Regions from separate parts of the Pelagibacterium flavum genome, predicted to be linked through region 2. Evidence: predicted binding sites of a transcription regulator. Region 2 holds the regulator's gene; the other holds the start of a gene.

Region 1 (7,841 bases), 1.5 Mb from region 2:
CAGCCGCAGATGGCGCGGATATGATTCTCAAACTGGTCGGTGACGCAGACCGCTTGGGTCCAATGGCCCGAATTGTGGACCCGGGGGGCGATTTCGTTGACCAGAATCTGAGGATCGTCGCCATCGGACACGACAAAAAACTCGACGCCCATGGTGCCGACGTAATCGAGCGCTGTGGCAATGTCGCTGGCAACAGCCTTGGCCTTGATCACCACGGCATCGGAAACCGTGGCGGGCAGGGTCGAGGTCTTGAGTATGTGATTGCGGTGGATGTTCTCCGCCGGATCGTAGGTGACCACGGATCCATTGGCGCCGCGCACCACGATGACCGAGATTTCCTTTTCGAACGGGATATAGGCTTCAAGCACCAGTGGCGCACCGGGTTCGAGTTCGGCAAAAGCGCCTTCGAGATCGTCGGGCTTGCCGATCATGCGCTGGCCCTTGCCGTCATAGCCCAGCCGTGTGGTCTTGAGGACGGCGGGAAGACCGATCTCGGCAACGGCCGCCTTGAGCTCTTCGAGACTGCCGACAGGGCGGTAGGGCGCGATGGCGACGCCTGTGCGGCTGAGGAAAGCCTTTTCGGCCAAACGGTCCTGGCTGACTTCGAGGGCTTTGGCGCCCGGGCGCAGCGGCACGTTGTCGGCGATGACTTTCGCCGTTGCCAGGGGAACGTTTTCGAACTCGTAGGTCACAACGTCGACACCGCCGGCAAAGGCCCGCAGCGCCGCGACATCGTCATAGCCTGCGACGGTTTTTGTCGGGGTGACATCGAAGGCGGGGCTTTCGGGATCGGGGCAGAAGATATGAGTTTTCATGCCCAACTGGCTTGCCGCAAGCGAGAGCATGCGCCCGAGCTGTCCGCCGCCCAGAATACCGATGGAACTGCCGGGCTGGAGTGGGTGGCTGTCAGTCATCGTCCTTGGGGAACTCCGCAACTGCGTTGGTCTGGCGAGTGCGCCACTCGGTGAGCCGGGCCGCCAGTTCCTCATCGGCGAGCGAAAGGATCGAGGCGGCCAGTAGTGCGGCGTTGATCGCGCCCGCCTTGCCGATGGCCAGGGTGCCGACCGGCACGCCGCCGGGCATCTGGACGATGGAGAGCAGGCTGTCCTGTCCGTGAAGCGCTTTGCTTTCCACAGGCACGCCCAGAACCGGCAATGTGGTCATCGAGGCGATCATGCCGGGCAGATGGGCCGCGCCGCCGGCTCCTGCGATAATGACCTGAAACCCATCCTCGCGCGCCGTTGTGGCGAAATCGACCATGCGCAGCGGCGTGCGGTGGGCCGAGACGATACGCGCCTCGTAATCGAGCCTGAGCGCTTCGAGCGTTTCGGCGGCAAAGCGCATCGTGGGCCAATCCGACTGGCTGCCCATGACGATGGCGATAGGGGGAGATGAAACCAAGAGCCCGACCCTCAATTGGCTAAAGCGTGGCTGTATCCGATAAGCCCAAAAGGTTCAAGACGCCGCGTCGATCAGCAGAGCAGGGAACGAAATTCAAGTGCGTGGCGTTTTCAGGTCGCGGGGTCCTTGAGGGCTTGGATTGGGAAACAGTAAATGGACACGAAACCGTCGGTAGCTCCGGCGCCGTCGCTGCTTGGCATCCAGCCTCTAACGGCGATCCTGACCTTTGTTCTGATTGTAGCCGTGCTCTATCTGGGGCGCGGTATTTTCGTGCCGCTGGTTCTCGCCGTGCTGCTCGCCTTTGCGCTGGGTCCGGTCGTTCACAGCCTGCGCCGGGTCGGAACGCCCCATATCGTTGCCGTCATTGCTTCGGTGCTGGCCGTCATCACGCTGATTTCGGGTGTGGCTTATCTGGCGTTTTCCCAGATGCTCTCGCTCGCGTCCGATCTGCCGCGCTATCAGGCGACGATCAGCGAAAAGCTGCGCATGCTACAGGAGACATTGGGAGGCGGGCAGGTCATCGACAGGCTGGTCTCCACGATCGAGCGGCTGGGCGCGCAGGTGGAGGCCAATGCCGAGAGCTTGGCCGAGCAAGGCCCCGAACCCATCCAGGTGGTCATTGCCGATGACGGTATGGGGTCACTCGAAACTGCCCAGGCGGTTTTTTTCTCGATCATCGGCCCGCTCGCATCGGTTCTGATCGTCACGATCTTTGTCATTTTCCTGCTGCTCGAGCGCGAAGAATTGCGCGACCGGTTTCTCAAACTGGCCAGCCGCGGCGATCTGCGCGCCAGCACCGAGGCCATGAACGAAGCCAGCGCCCGGGTCGGGCGCTACCTTCTGGCGCAGGCAACGATCAGTGCCGGTTATGGGACGCTGTTCGGGGCGGGGCTGCTTGTCCTTGGGGTGCCCAATGCGATCTTGTGGGGCCTGCTGGCGAGCGTGTTTCGCTATATCCCGTTCGTGGGCACACTGATGATCGCCACCATCCCGATCCTGCTCTCGATTGCTGTCGATCCGGGTTGGACGATGCTGTTCGGGGTCATCGGGCTCTATCTGGTGCTTGAAATCGTTTCCAACAACATCATCGAACCCAGGCTTTACGGGACCTCGACGGGGCTGACCCCTTTGGCCGTGCTGGTTGCGGCCATGTTCTGGGCCACGCTCTGGGGTCCGATCGGTCTGATCGTTTCCATGCCGTTGACGGTGTGCATTGTGGTTATGGCGCGTTATGTGCCGGGCCTGGGCTTTATCGAAACCATACTTGGCAGTGCACCCGTTCTGCTGCCGCAGGAGCGGTTCTACCAACGATTGATCTCTGGAAACGTCGAGGAGGCGATCGAGCTGGCCGACCGGGAGATTGAAAAGGACGGCGTTGCCGCGTTTTACGACGATATCGCGGTTCCGGCCCTGCGGTTGGCCGAAGCCGATATCGCCGGCGATCTTGCCGATCCCTCGCACCGCCACCGAGTCGTTGAAACGCTCGCGGAGGTGCTCGACGACATTGCCGAGGCGGCGCCCGGAACGGTTGAGGACAGCACGCGGGTTCGGATCTTCGGCGGCAAAACCGAGCTCGATCAAGCCATGGCGTTCATGGTGGCCGAACGGGTGCGGGCCCGCGGCTTTTCTGCTCAGGTGATGGCACCGGTGGCGCTGCGCAAAGAGGGCATCGCCCAAATGGACCTGTCGCAAACAGACGTGGCGTGCCTTTGCTATCTTGGCGAAAAGCCCGACGTCTATGCCCGCTACGCGGCACGCCGTCTCAAGCGGATACGACCGGAAATGGTAGTGGTCGCCGGCTATTTCCATCCCGACTACGACGCTGGACAGCGCGACGGTGGCGCCGACGAGATCGATGTTCTGGCTCATTCAATCGGTCTGGCAGAGCATGCGATCGCGCTGGCGCTGGGCGACAATGACGAACCGGTTGCCGATGATTCGGGGGGCGTTCCACATTTGCGTCTGTCGGCCCGGGCCATTTCGGATCAAGCGGCTGCGGACCCTGACATCGCCCGGTCCTTGCGCCGGCTGGCTCGCTCGGCCAAGACCACGGTGGCAATGGTAACCGTGGTGCCGTTGTCCGATTCAGCCAGAGACGAGCTGAAAAGAAGCCATGCCGAGCATCTGGCTCATGCGGTGCTCGAACGGTCGGGCACATTGATTATCGACGATCTGCAGCATTCGCCCTACGCCCATCTGCGCAGCGTGGTGGAAAGCGGGGTTCGGGCCTATGCGGGTGTGCCCATTCCGCTTGGCGACGGACAATTGGGTGCAGTACTGGCGATTTTTGACCAGGAACCCCGGCTTTACGACGAGGCGCAGATCGATCTGCTCGAAAAGGCCAGCTTGCCGATCACCAGAGAGGTCAGGGATATTCTGGTGCGTCGGGCGGCCGAGGAAAAGGAAGTTATCGACTAGGGTCTTCGTTGCCGTCAGTGGGCGTGGCCGTCGTCGAAGTCCTCGCTTCCAGCCTGCCAGTAGCCGGCCGCCTTGATCCAGTCGGGGTTGTGGCCGCGCTCGCCCACCATATGGCTGCGCACGGCTTTGCTCATGGCGCCTTCGCCGGCAACAAAAACGTAGCCGTCGCCATTGGGCAGATCGAGCCCCTGAACAGCACCAAGCAGCTTGTCGTAATCGCCAGGCGCGGCGCCCTCGCGGCTCAGCCAATGGATTTCGGCCCCTTCGGGGGCGTCAATTTTCTGGATTTCGCTATTGTCGGCAATCTCGATGACGGCGATGGCGCGTGCATCGCGCGGCAATTCCTCGAGCCTGCGGGAAATGGCGGGCAGGGCGGTTTCATCGCCAACCAGCAAATACCAATCGAAATCGCCCCGGACGACGAACGATCCGCGCGGGCCACCCACGCCTATCGTGTCGCCGGGCCGGGCCATCTCCGCCCAGCTCGATGCCGGACCGTCGCCATGCAGCACGAAATCGATGGTCAGGGTGCGCGCTGCGTTGTCATAGTGGCGTGGAGTATAATCGCGGGATTCGGGGCGTTTGCCATCGGGAAAGACCAGCCCGTTTTCCCCTCTTGTCGGCACGGGAAAGTCGGCTGAGCCCTTTTCGGGGAAAAACACCTTGCAATGATCGTCATAGGCGAGGGAGACGAAGCTCTCGAAATCGTCCGAGGTCAGCGTGATCCGCGCCATTTTCGGCGTGATGCGCTCGGATTTGAGGACCTTTGCAACCCTGAATTTGAGTTCATGGCGAACACGTTCGACAATACGGGTATGTTGGGTCATCTCAGATCATCCTCAAAAAGCTCAATGAGGGACGTACAAATGATGATGGAAGAAGTCAACTTAACTTAATGTCACGCGATTATGTCGGGCAGGATGATCCGTTCGATGGCGACGATCCGATCCTTGAGAGCCAGTTTGCGCTTCTTGAGGCGCTGGAGCAGCGTGATGTCGGCCAGTCCGGACGCGGCGAGCGTGTGGATCGCTGCGTCGAGATCGGCGTGTTCCTGGCGTTTGGTGGCCAATTCAAGCCCAAGCCGGGCCTCGGTTTCCTTGTCCAATGGCAGCATAATCGTTTTCCCCCACAGGACCGCACTCCATATCCTTTCTGCCACAGATTTGCCATTGGACAAAGGCCGCAAAGAATGTGACGATACCGTCGTCCAATGATGAAAGGAGTGGCCATGACCTCACAGACTTACATCACTTCCCTGGAGCGGCGGCATCAGGATTTGGAACGAAAGATCAGCGAAGAAATGCGCCATCCGGCTCGCGATGCGCTGCTGATTGCCGCTCTAAAGCGCAAGAAACTTGAACTCAAGGACCAGCTGGTGCGCGTCCAGCACGAGACCGCTCATTAAGGTCCACCCGTAAACTTGCGATTTCTGTGAGGCCACGGCGAAAGCTGCGGCCTTTTTTATTGCCCGGTTTCAGGCGAAAAACGATCCTGTGACTCCGTCATAGATCAGCTTGAGTGCCAGTAGGAAGATCAGGACATAGGCGATCCGGTAAAACAGGCCCGCATCGATGCGCCTGACCAGAAATACGCCCAGCACCATGCCGATGATCGCCACAGGCATGAGATAGATCGCGGCCTGCATGTTGGGGAGCGAAAGCTGGCCGAGCACGAAATAGAACGGAATCTTGCTGGCGTTGACCACGGCAAAGAACACGGCGTTGGTGCCGGCAAAAAGCGTTGGCCGCAGCCGCATGGGCAGCATGTAGATCTGGACCGGCGGGCCGCCGGTGTGGCTGACAAAGCTGGTAAACCCCGCAATGGCGCCCCAGAATGTTCCCCAGGGCCGCGATGGCGGCAGGCCTTCGAGCTTCTTGCGCAGCGGCAGCCATGCATCGAGCACGAAGGCCAGGGTAATCAGGCCGATGGCGAGACGGACCATGGATTCGCTGACGACCGCCGAAAGCGAGAACGCGATCAGCGTGCCGACCATGGCGCCGGGCAATAGAATCCAGAACACTTTCCAATCGACTTCGCGCCGATAGGCGATCAGCGCGATAACGTCCATCGCAATCAGCAGGGGCAGCATCATCCCGGCGGCATCGCGGGCCGGCATTACGAGGGTGAGCAGCGGTACGCCGACGACGCCCAGGCTCGCGACCAGACCCGATTTCGACAGTGCGACAAGAAAGACTGCGAGTGCAGCGACAAGAAAGAACGTCAATTGGAGCTTGGGAATTGGATCAGGAACGGAGCGGCATAGCGCGGGCAAATGCGCTCGATGTCAAGGCCGGCGGCAAGAGCAGCCCTGTGCGTTGGGGGCTCCAAACGAAAAGCGGCCCGCTGCGGTGGGCAGCGGGCCGCTTAAAGCACAACGGCAGGAAAACCTAGTCGCGATCGTCCGCGTCGGCGTCGGCGCCCTTGAGCGATTTGAGCTTGGCAAAGACCGATTCGGCCTCGCGCTCGGCGTCGTAATTGTCCTGAGCGGGCGTGTGTGCTGGCTCTTCGCCTTCCTGGGGCTCGTACTGGGCGCGGTTGAGCGCTTCCTCGGCGGTCATCAGACGTGTGCCTTCGGGTGCATCTTCTGCGATGCCGGCGGTGCGAGCCGCCTTGCGCACTTCCATGTCCAGCTCCATCTGCGAGCAGAGCCCGAGCGTTACCGGGTCCATGGCGGTCAGATTGGCGGCGTTCCAATGGGTATTTTCACGCACCGATTCGATTGTCGACTTGGTGGTGCCCACAAGGCGCATGATCTGGGCGTCCTTGAGTTCGGGATGGTTGCGGACCAGCCATTTGATGGCGTTGGGGCGCTCGTGGCGGCGCGAGGTCGGTGTATAGCGCGGGCCGCGGCGCTTGGGCGCAGCGACCTTGACCTTGGGCTCGGAAACCCGAAGCCTGTAATTTTCGTCGGCTTCGCCCTTGGCGATCTCGTCGCGTGTTATCTGCCCGTTCTGGATCGGATTCACCCCGCGGATGCCGCCGGCTACGTCGCCATCGGCGATGCCCTGGACCTCGAGCGGATGAAGGGTGCAGAAATCGGCGATCTGCTTGAAGGTCAGCCCGGTGTTTTCGACCAGCCAGACGGCGGTCGCCTTGGGCATGAGCAATTGTGTGGCCATGGATAAATCTCTCCTGTGCTGCGGCCCGGCGTTCCTCCGGACCGCCCGCCTCGCCAATCTGGGATGAGGGGGAATTTGACCGTTAATATAGGGGTCAAATGCCTATCATGCAATCAGCAATCACACAGCGCCGGCTTCGAGCGGGTCGGGACTGCCGACCGGTTCGCTTTGCGGGGTCGGCTCGGGCGGATAGCCGTTGATGACGAGATCGAGAATTTCGGCGTCACGCATGCCGCGCAGATTGAGATGGTCGGCGTTTTCGACCGACATGAAAACCCCGTGCGGGGCGAGGGCGAACAGGCGGCGGCCAAGAAAGGCCGGCACGACGGTATCGCGTTCACCATGGATGATGACGATGGTATCGGCCTGGCTTCCCGCAATGCGGCGCGAGGAAAAGAAGGTGTCATGCACCAATTGTCCCGGCAGAAACGGCATGGTGGCCGCGACGACGTCAGGCAGTGAAGAAAAGGGCGCTTCAAGAACAAGGGCCTGGCTCGGATAGCGTTCGGACATGGCAACGGCGACACCGGTTCCCAACGAATGGCCGATAAAGACCAGCCGGCTGCCGGGTGCGTGGGTGCGCGCATAGTCGATGGCCGCCTCGGCGTCGAGCAACAAGCCCTCTTCGCTCGGCGTTCCCGTCGAGCCCGGATATCCGCGATAGGCAAAGGAAAGGACGCCAAAGCCGGCGCCGGCCCATGGCGCACTGCCAAAACGTACCGCCTGGGGCTCAGGTACGCTGCCATTGCCGTGGAATGCAACGATCATCGGGGCGCCTTCCAGCGGAGGCTTGAAATAGGCTTTGAGCCTTTCGCCATCGGCGGTCTCGAGCGTTACGCGTTCGAAATCGGGACCAACCATGGCGGCAAAGGGCAGCGCGTTTACAAAGCGGCGGGGGAAGAC
Region 2 (7,841 bases):
GACCCTTCGGGCACTGCATTGCTGGCCGCCAGCCCGTTCGTGCTGTTTGCGTTTTTCGCCCCGATGCGCCGGCCGGTGCTGATCGGGATCGCGACGATCCTCGTCATTGCGGTGCCCATCCTGTTCTATCACTCGAACGGGTACTCCCAGTACAACGTGCAACGCTACGCGCTCGACTGGCTGCCCATCGTTTTTTACATGCTGGCGCTTGCCGTCAGTGATCGCGACATGCGCGGGCTGGCGCTGCTTGTGACCTTCGGGATCGGGCTCAACCTCATCACCATGGCGTTTCTGGCGTTGGGGCTGACGGCCTAGGCTACCGAGCAGAAAGAGCGTCGGCTATTCAGCCGCCCAGGCACCAAACTGAGCGTTGTGCAGGCGGGCATAGGCGCCCGCCTTTGCGACCAGAACATCATGAGCACCCTCTTCCACAATGCGGCCGTCGGCGACGACGGCGATGCGGTCCGCGTTGCGGATGGTGGCCAGGCGGTGGGCGATGACCAGCGTGGTGCGGCCTTCCGAAAGCGCTGACAGAGCGCGCTGTATCTGCATTTCGGTTTCGGTATCGAGGGCCGAGGTCGCCTCGTCGAGAATGAGGATCGGCGGGTTTTTCAGGAATATCCGCGCAATGGCCAGACGCTGCTTCTGGCCGCCCGAGAGTTTGACGCCGCGCTCGCCGATCATGGTGTCGAGCCCCTCAGGCAATTGGGCGATGACGCTGTCGAACTGGGCGCTGCGTGCGGCGTCCATGATTTCTTCGTCGGTGGCGCCCAGACGGCCATAGGCAATGTTGTCGCGGATCGAGGTGCCGAACATGAAGACGTCCTGCTGGACGATGCCGATCTGGCTGCGCAGGGAATCCTGGGTCATGTCGCGGATGTCGATGCCATCGATGGTGATAGCGCCGGAATCGATTTCGTAGAAGCGCGGCAGCAGCGAGCAGATGGTTGTCTTGCCGGCGCCGGATGGGCCGACAAGAGCGATGGTCTCGCCCGCTTTGACGCTCAAGGTGATGTCGCGCAGGATCGGGCGATCGTCCGAATAGGCGAAATTGACCTTGTCGAAGACGATGTCGCCCCTGAGATCGGAGACTTTCCTTGCGCTGGGGCTATCGACGATGTCGGGTTCGGTGTCCATCAGATCGGCGAAGCGTTTGAAGCCCGCGATGCCCTTTGGATAGCTTTCGATGACCGAGATGATCTTGTCGATGGGACGAAACAGAACGGTGATGAGCAGCAGAAAGCCGACGAACTGGCCATAGGTCATTTCGCCATACATTACGAGCGCGGTGCCCGCGAGCATGACCATCAACTGCACGAGACTCTTGGCCATATAGGACATCGAGATCGACGCCGTCATGATCTTGTAGGCCTTGAGCTTGGTGGTGCGGTAGCTCTGATTGTCGCCCTCGAACAGCTTGCGTTCGTGACGCTCGTTGGCAAAGGCGCGCACGGCGCGGACGCCGCCGATGGATTCCTCGATGCGCTGGTTGAAATCGCCGACCCGGCCATAAAGGCTCTTCCAGGTCATGGTCATGGCGCTTCCGTATTTGAAGATCAGGAAGGCGGCAACCGGGACGATGAACAGGGTGAGCGCGGCGAGCTTGAGGTTCATCAGCGCCATGATGATGAAGGCGCCGATGAAGGTCATCACCGCGATGAACACGTCCTCGGGCCCGTGATGGGCGATCTCGCCGACCTCTTCGAGGTCCTTGGTGACGTGGGTGATCAGGTGTCCGGTTTTCTTGTTGTCGAAATAGCGGAACGAGAGCTTGTGCAGATGATCGAAGGCCTGGCGGCGCATGTCGGTCTCGATGCCGATGCCCAGGGCGTGACCCCAATAGTTGACGACCGAGAGCAGACCCGCATTGAGGATGTAAACGAACAAAAGACCCGCTGCGGCGGCGAGAATCCAGAACCAGTTCTGGCTGGGCAGCAATTGATCGACATAAAGCTGGACGACGACGGGGAAGCTCAGCTCGAGCAGGCCAACGATGACCGCGCAGCCGAAATCGAGGAAAAACAGGCCCTTATAGGGCGCGTAATAGGAGAAAAATCGGCGCAACATGATCGGATCGCTTTCAATACCGCCCGGACCTAGCGCGCAGAAACCAGACCAGTCAAGTCAAGTTTTCGGCGTGATCCGGCGTGACCCGAAAGCTGAGATATTTATGGCCGAAGAAATTTGCAACAGCCCCCACGCCAATGGCCGTGCCGTGCGCCACGGCCTCGGGCAACACGCTCCAGCCGATGGCAGGCAGAAGATGGTGGAGCAAGGCCAGAGAAACCGCCATGACGACCACTGCTCCGAGCGCGTTGACGATGAGAAACAATGTGACCTGCAATGGCACGGGCTGGCGGGAATTGGGAAACACATAAGCGCGGTAAAGCGTGAACCCGGCGCTCATGCCGATGAGATAGGCCACGAACACGGCGGCGGGGAACGGCAGAACAAGCGAGAGGGGAAACCGCACCAGCCAGTTGATCGCCGCCGCCAGACCGCCGAGCAAAAGGAAGCGCACGATCTGGGGCAGTTTAAGGAAGGCTTGTGGGCTCATATGCCGATCCAGGCGAGAAAAAAGCCGAGCGCCAGACCGGCTGCAAGCATGAGGCTCTTGGGATCCTTCATGGCGAAGGCGACAGGATCGTCGTTGAGTTCGCCGCGAAAACTCAGCATCCAGATGCGGCCGATCCACAGAAACAGCGCGGCAGGCATGAGCCACAGCCAGACCGAATCCGAATAGAAATCGGCAGCCAGCGCGTCCTGGGTGAGATAGAGAACCAGGATCAGCACCGAGCCGATGCCGCTCGATACGCCCATGGCCATGATGAAGGGCGCATCGGTGGTGAAATATCCGCGCCCGCTGATTTTGCCCGAGCCGCCATTGTCGGTCATCCGCTGAACCTCGGTATTGCGCTTGGCAAACGAGAGCGAGGCAAACAGGAACATGGAAAAGACCAGAAGCCAGGGCGAAGCCATGACGCCCACGGCGACGATGCCGAGCACCAGCCGCAGGGTGAACAGCACGGCAAGGGTGAAGGCATCGAGGATGGGCTTGCGTTTGATGCCCATGGAATAGGCAACCGTCAGGGCAAGATATGCGCCGAGCGTTACCACGACCAAGGGATTGACCAATGCGCCGAGCGCGAAGGCGGCAATCATGGCGACGGGCATGACGGCGACGGCATGCGCAATCGATATGCGGCCAGCCGCCAGCGGCCGGTTGCGCTTGGACCAGTGGCGGCGGTCATCCGCGATGTCCCAGAGGTCATTGAGCAGATAGGTCGAGGACGCGAGGATCCCCAGAGCAAGAAACGCAATGGCCGCGCTGGTCCAGGCAGTGGGATCGAGCATATGGCCGCCCAGCATGAGCGGCACGAAGACCAGTGCGTTCTTGGCCCATTGATGCAGGCGTGCTTGCTTGACCCAGTCCTTGAGGCGCGGGGGGCGTTTTAGTGTGTGCTCAATCTGTGTCAGGCGGGCAGCGGCGCGACCCACCCTGCCGGTGGTTTCGACCAGAACGCCGCCTTTTGCGATTTTCCAGACGGCAAGATCGGCCCCGCTGTCGCCGGCATAAACAAAGCCATCGGGAAACATTTCGGCCAGTTTTCCGGCCTTTATGGCGCCCTTGAGATTGGTGATGCCATCGGACGCCATGGTCTTGTCGATGAACGCAAAGCGGCGGGCGATGCGGATGGCCAAAAAGCTATCAGCCGCCGTGGCGAGGATGATCTCGCGGCCCTTGGCCTTTTCGGCTTCTGCGTAAGCGATGACGTCGTCGTTGAGCGGGATGTCGTCGACCTCGAGGGTCACATGGCCGGCCAGTTGCTGCTTGAGATGGGCTTTGCCCTTGAGCAGCCAGACGATGAGAGCAAACAGACCGAACGGGTTCTGCTTGAGATAAGCGAACACCGTCTCGTGCAGCAGATCGGTACGGATCAGGGTGTTGTCGAGGTCGAGGACGAGCGGCAGAAGGCCCGATTGGGGCTTCCGGTCGGCGCGGCCTTGTTTGACCGCAATGGCTGATTTGGGCATCGTACCTGCTCGCTTTGCAAAATTCGCCCCCGTTATCGCGGGCGCGAAGCGCTGGTGCAAAGCAAACAGCAAATAAGCGTTAATCAGGGGCGACGCGCAAATCAGTCAAATGCGCGATAAAATTTACGCTTTGTCGATGTGACTCAACAAAGCGCAAACAGGATCAATAAAATTGTAACAAATTCTAAGTTTGTCGCGCGGTCGAACCGAAAAAGTGTGCAACTTTTTCTGACCGCGCTCCTAGTTCGCGACGAATTTTTCGTCGAACGCATAGCCCGCGCCGCGCACGGTGCGGATCGGATCCTTGGCGCGGCCGCGGTTGATGGCCTTGCGCAGCCGGCCGACATGAACGTCCACGGTGCGCTCGTCGACATAGACATCGGTGCCCCAGACGCCATCGAGCAGTTGCTCGCGTGAATAAACGCGGCCGGGATTGCCCATGAGGTATTCGAGCAGGCGGTATTCGGTGGGCCCGAGATGAACTTCCTTGCCCGAGCGGCGCACGCGATGGGTGGTGCGGTCGAGTTCGATATCGCCGGCCTTTAAGATAGCGGCGATCAATTGGGGGTTGGACCGGCGCAACAGGGCGTTGATACGGGCCATGAGCTCGGGAAGCGAGAAGGGTTTGACGACGTAATCGTCGGCGCCGGTGGCCAGCCCGCGCACCCGCTCCTCTTCCTCGCCGCGCGCGGTGAGCATGATGATGGGGATGCGCGCGGTATCGGTGCGGGCGCGGATGCGGCGGCAGATTTCGATGCCTGACGTGCCCGGCAGCATCCAGTCGAGCAGGATGATGTCGGGGGTGTTTTCGGCAATGCGCAGCATCGCCTCTTCCGCATCTTCAGCGGTTGCGACGGAAAAGTCTTCAGCTTCCAGATTGTAGCGCAGAAGTTCGACGAGATCGGCTTCGTCTTCGACAACAAGAACCTGCGGAGTCATAGACTAGCCCTTGATCTGCTCACGCGTGAAATCCTCGGCCTCGGCGGTCAACATCTTGCCGGTCGCGAGGAAATAGGCCTGCTCGGCGATATTGGTCGAGTGGTCGCCCACCCGCTCAAGATTTTTGCCGCAGAACAGCAGGTGCGTACACATGGTGATGTTGCGCGGATCTTCCATCATGTAGGTGAGGAGTTCGCGGAACAGGGAAACATAGAGCGCATCGACATCGGTATCGCGCTCGACCACATCGACCGCCATGTCCTTGTCGCGGGCGGCAAAGGCATCGAGGGCCAGCTTGACCTGGCGCTGGACGAGTTCGCCCATGTGGCGCAGCCCGTTCTTGAACTGAACCGACATGCCGATGCCTTCGAACTGGGTCGAGCGACGGGCCGTGGATTTGGCCATGTCGCCAATGCGTTCGAGATCGTTGGCGACGTGGATCGAAGCGATGACCAGGCGCAGATCCTGCGCCATGGGCTGACGACGGGCGATGATCGACACAGCCATCTCATCGATATGGGCCTGCATCGCGTCGACCTTCTTGTCGGCGGCAACGGTGGCCATGGCGAGTTCGGCATCCGAGCGGATCAGGGCTTCGGTAGCGTTGGAAATCGCCTTTTCCACCAGCCCACCCATTTCCGAGATCGAACGGGCCAGTTCGGTCAATTCATCCTCGTAGGACGTGACGATATGGTCGTTAGGATTGGGCATAACGTGGGGTCTCCTACCCGATGCGGCCAGTGATGTAATCCTGGGTGCGTTTTTCGCGGGGATTGGTGAAGATTTCCTCGGTCGGACCCTCTTCGATCAGTTTGCCGAGATGAAAGAACGCGGTCTTTTGTGACACGCGGGCTGCCTGCTGCATTGAGTGGGTGACGATAACGATGGTGTAATTGGCACGCAGTTCGTCGATCAGTTCCTCAATGATCGCGGTCGCGATCGGGTCGAGGGCCGAACAGGGCTCGTCCATCAGGATGACTTCAGGTCCGACCGCAATGGCGCGAGCGATGCAAAGTCGCTGCTGCTGACCACCCGAAAGCCCGGTGCCGGGCGAATGAAGTCGGTCCTTGACCTCTTCGAACAGTCCTGCCTTTTGCAAAGCGGTGACGACGATTTCCTCAAGGTCGGACTTGTTGCGAGCCAGACCGTGAATTTTGGGGCCGTAGGCGACGTTTTCAAAGATCGACTTGGGGAACGGGTTGGGTTTCTGGAATACCATGCCGATCCGGGCCCGCAGTTCGACCACGTCCAGGCTGGGATCGTAGAGGCTGCCGCCATCGAGTGCGATATTGCCGGTGACCTTGCAACCCTCAATGGTGTCGTTCATGCGGTTGATACAGCGCAGGAACGTGGACTTGCCGCACCCCGAGGGCCCGATAAAGGCCGATACCGACTTTTCGGGAATGTCGATGGACACATCGAACAGTGCCTGCTTGGCGCCATAGAATACATTGACGTCCTGAGCGCTGATCTTGGTTCGCCGGCCTTCTGGATCAGGTGTCCTGATCGTCTCATGAGCCGAAGCCGTCTGGGAGGGAGCGGAAGTCGCCATTTGCCTATCCTAACTGGTTTCTACCACGTACGCTGCAAGCGCTGCCGCAGGAATATCGCTATCGCGTTCATTGCAATCAGAAAGCCCAGCAGCACCAGAATACCCGCGGAGGTGCGTGCGACAAACCCGCGCTCGGGGCTGTCGGCCCAGATAAATATCTGAGTCGGCAAGGCCGTAGAGGCTTCCATCAGGCCGCCCGGAGGGCTTGTGATGAAGGCGTTCATACCGATAAGCAGCAGCGGAGCGGTTTCTCCGAGTGCCTGTGCGAGGCCGATGATCGTGCCCGTCAATATGCCCGGCAGAGCCAGCGGGAGAACGTGGTGCATGATGACCTGATGACGCGATGCGCCCATCCCCAATGCCGCCTCACGGATCGAGGGCGGGATCGATTTGAGCGAAGCGCGCGTCACGATGATGATAGTGGGCAGCGTCATGAGCGCGAGAACCAACCCGCCGACGAGCGGTGCTGAACGGGGCAGACCGAAAACCTGCAGGAAGACCGCCAACCCCAAGAGCCCGAAGACGATGGAAGGCACGGCCGCCAGATTGTTGATGTTGACCTCAATCACGTCGGTGACCCGGTTCTTGGGCGCGAATTCCTCAAGGTAGATCGCCGCAGCAATGCCAGCGGGAAAGCTGATGACGAAACATACGAGCAGGGCGTAGAAGGACCCGGTGATGGCCCCAGCCAACCCGGCCAACTCAGGGAACCGGCTGTCCGCGTTGAAGAACAGAGCCCAATTGAACGGTCTTGACACCCGGTCCTGCTCGACAAGCTGGTCGAACAGTTCGATCTGTGCGTCGGATACACGGCGCCTGCTCTCGGGCAGGTCGCGATCGATCACACCCTTGTTGAGCTGGTCGTAAGGGTCCGATGCCGGAATTTCCAGCGTCAATGTCTGACCGACTGCACCAGGATTGCGCATGACCGCGTCGCGGACAAGGAACTGGGTGTTGTTGGTCAGGATTTGGCCCGCGGTTCGCAGCGTCGCTGCATCCTCAATAGCCGGGAAAAGGTCTTCGATCGCTTCGGCAGTAACCGCGCGCCAGTTGCTGGCCTGCAGATCCTGCGCGTCGACATATTCTGCCGAAATCGGAAAATCCACGCGGACATGGGTTTGAGTGAAGGCCTGATAGCCGCCAAGGACCAGCGTGAATAGCAGGATACCAAGCAACCCGATCGCCGTGGAAATGGCGGCTATGCCATAGAGGCGCAACCGCGCCTCTGCCGCGTATCGGCGGCGACGTTGCGCAGCCCTTTGATCCGGGCTGATCACTGTGACGGAGGGAGCTGCGATATCGGCCATGTTGCGGT

What was found. Region 2 encodes PhoB, which activates phosphate uptake and scavenging genes when phosphate is short. Its sites were predicted from a motif close to TGTCATNNANCTGTCAT; they were not measured.
Region 1: the regulator PhoB is predicted to act here: its motif matches at 5,010-5,026, upstream of OF122_RS04335 (YdcH family protein).

Annotation. Positions count from the first base shown of each region.
Region 1 covers NZ_CP107716.1:862,918-870,758, forward strand. Annotated here, with positions in the region: gene OF122_RS04310 (5-(carboxyamino)imidazole ribonucleotide synthase) at 1-914, opposite strand, end outside; gene purE (5-(carboxyamino)imidazole ribonucleotide mutase) at 907-1,371, opposite strand; gene OF122_RS04320 (AI-2E family transporter) at 1,555-3,819, shown strand; gene OF122_RS04325 (siderophore-interacting protein) at 3,834-4,646, opposite strand; gene OF122_RS04330 (YdcH family protein) at 4,718-4,933, opposite strand; gene OF122_RS04335 (YdcH family protein) at 5,048-5,224, shown strand; gene OF122_RS04340 (sulfite exporter TauE/SafE family protein) at 5,294-6,043, opposite strand; gene OF122_RS04345 (DUF1013 domain-containing protein) at 6,207-6,938, opposite strand; gene OF122_RS04350 (alpha/beta hydrolase) at 7,059-7,841, opposite strand, start outside.
Region 2 covers NZ_CP107716.1:3,332,495-3,340,335, forward strand. Annotated here, with positions in the region: gene OF122_RS16775 (glycosyltransferase family 39 protein) at 1-315, shown strand, start outside; gene OF122_RS16780 (ABC transporter ATP-binding protein) at 340-2,067, opposite strand; gene OF122_RS16785 (GtrA family protein) at 2,120-2,557, opposite strand; gene OF122_RS16790 (UbiA family prenyltransferase) at 2,554-4,035, opposite strand; gene phoB (phosphate regulon transcriptional regulator PhoB) at 4,276-4,974, opposite strand; gene phoU (phosphate signaling complex protein PhoU) at 4,978-5,685, opposite strand; gene pstB (phosphate ABC transporter ATP-binding protein PstB) at 5,699-6,526, opposite strand; gene pstA (phosphate ABC transporter permease PstA) at 6,547-7,833, opposite strand.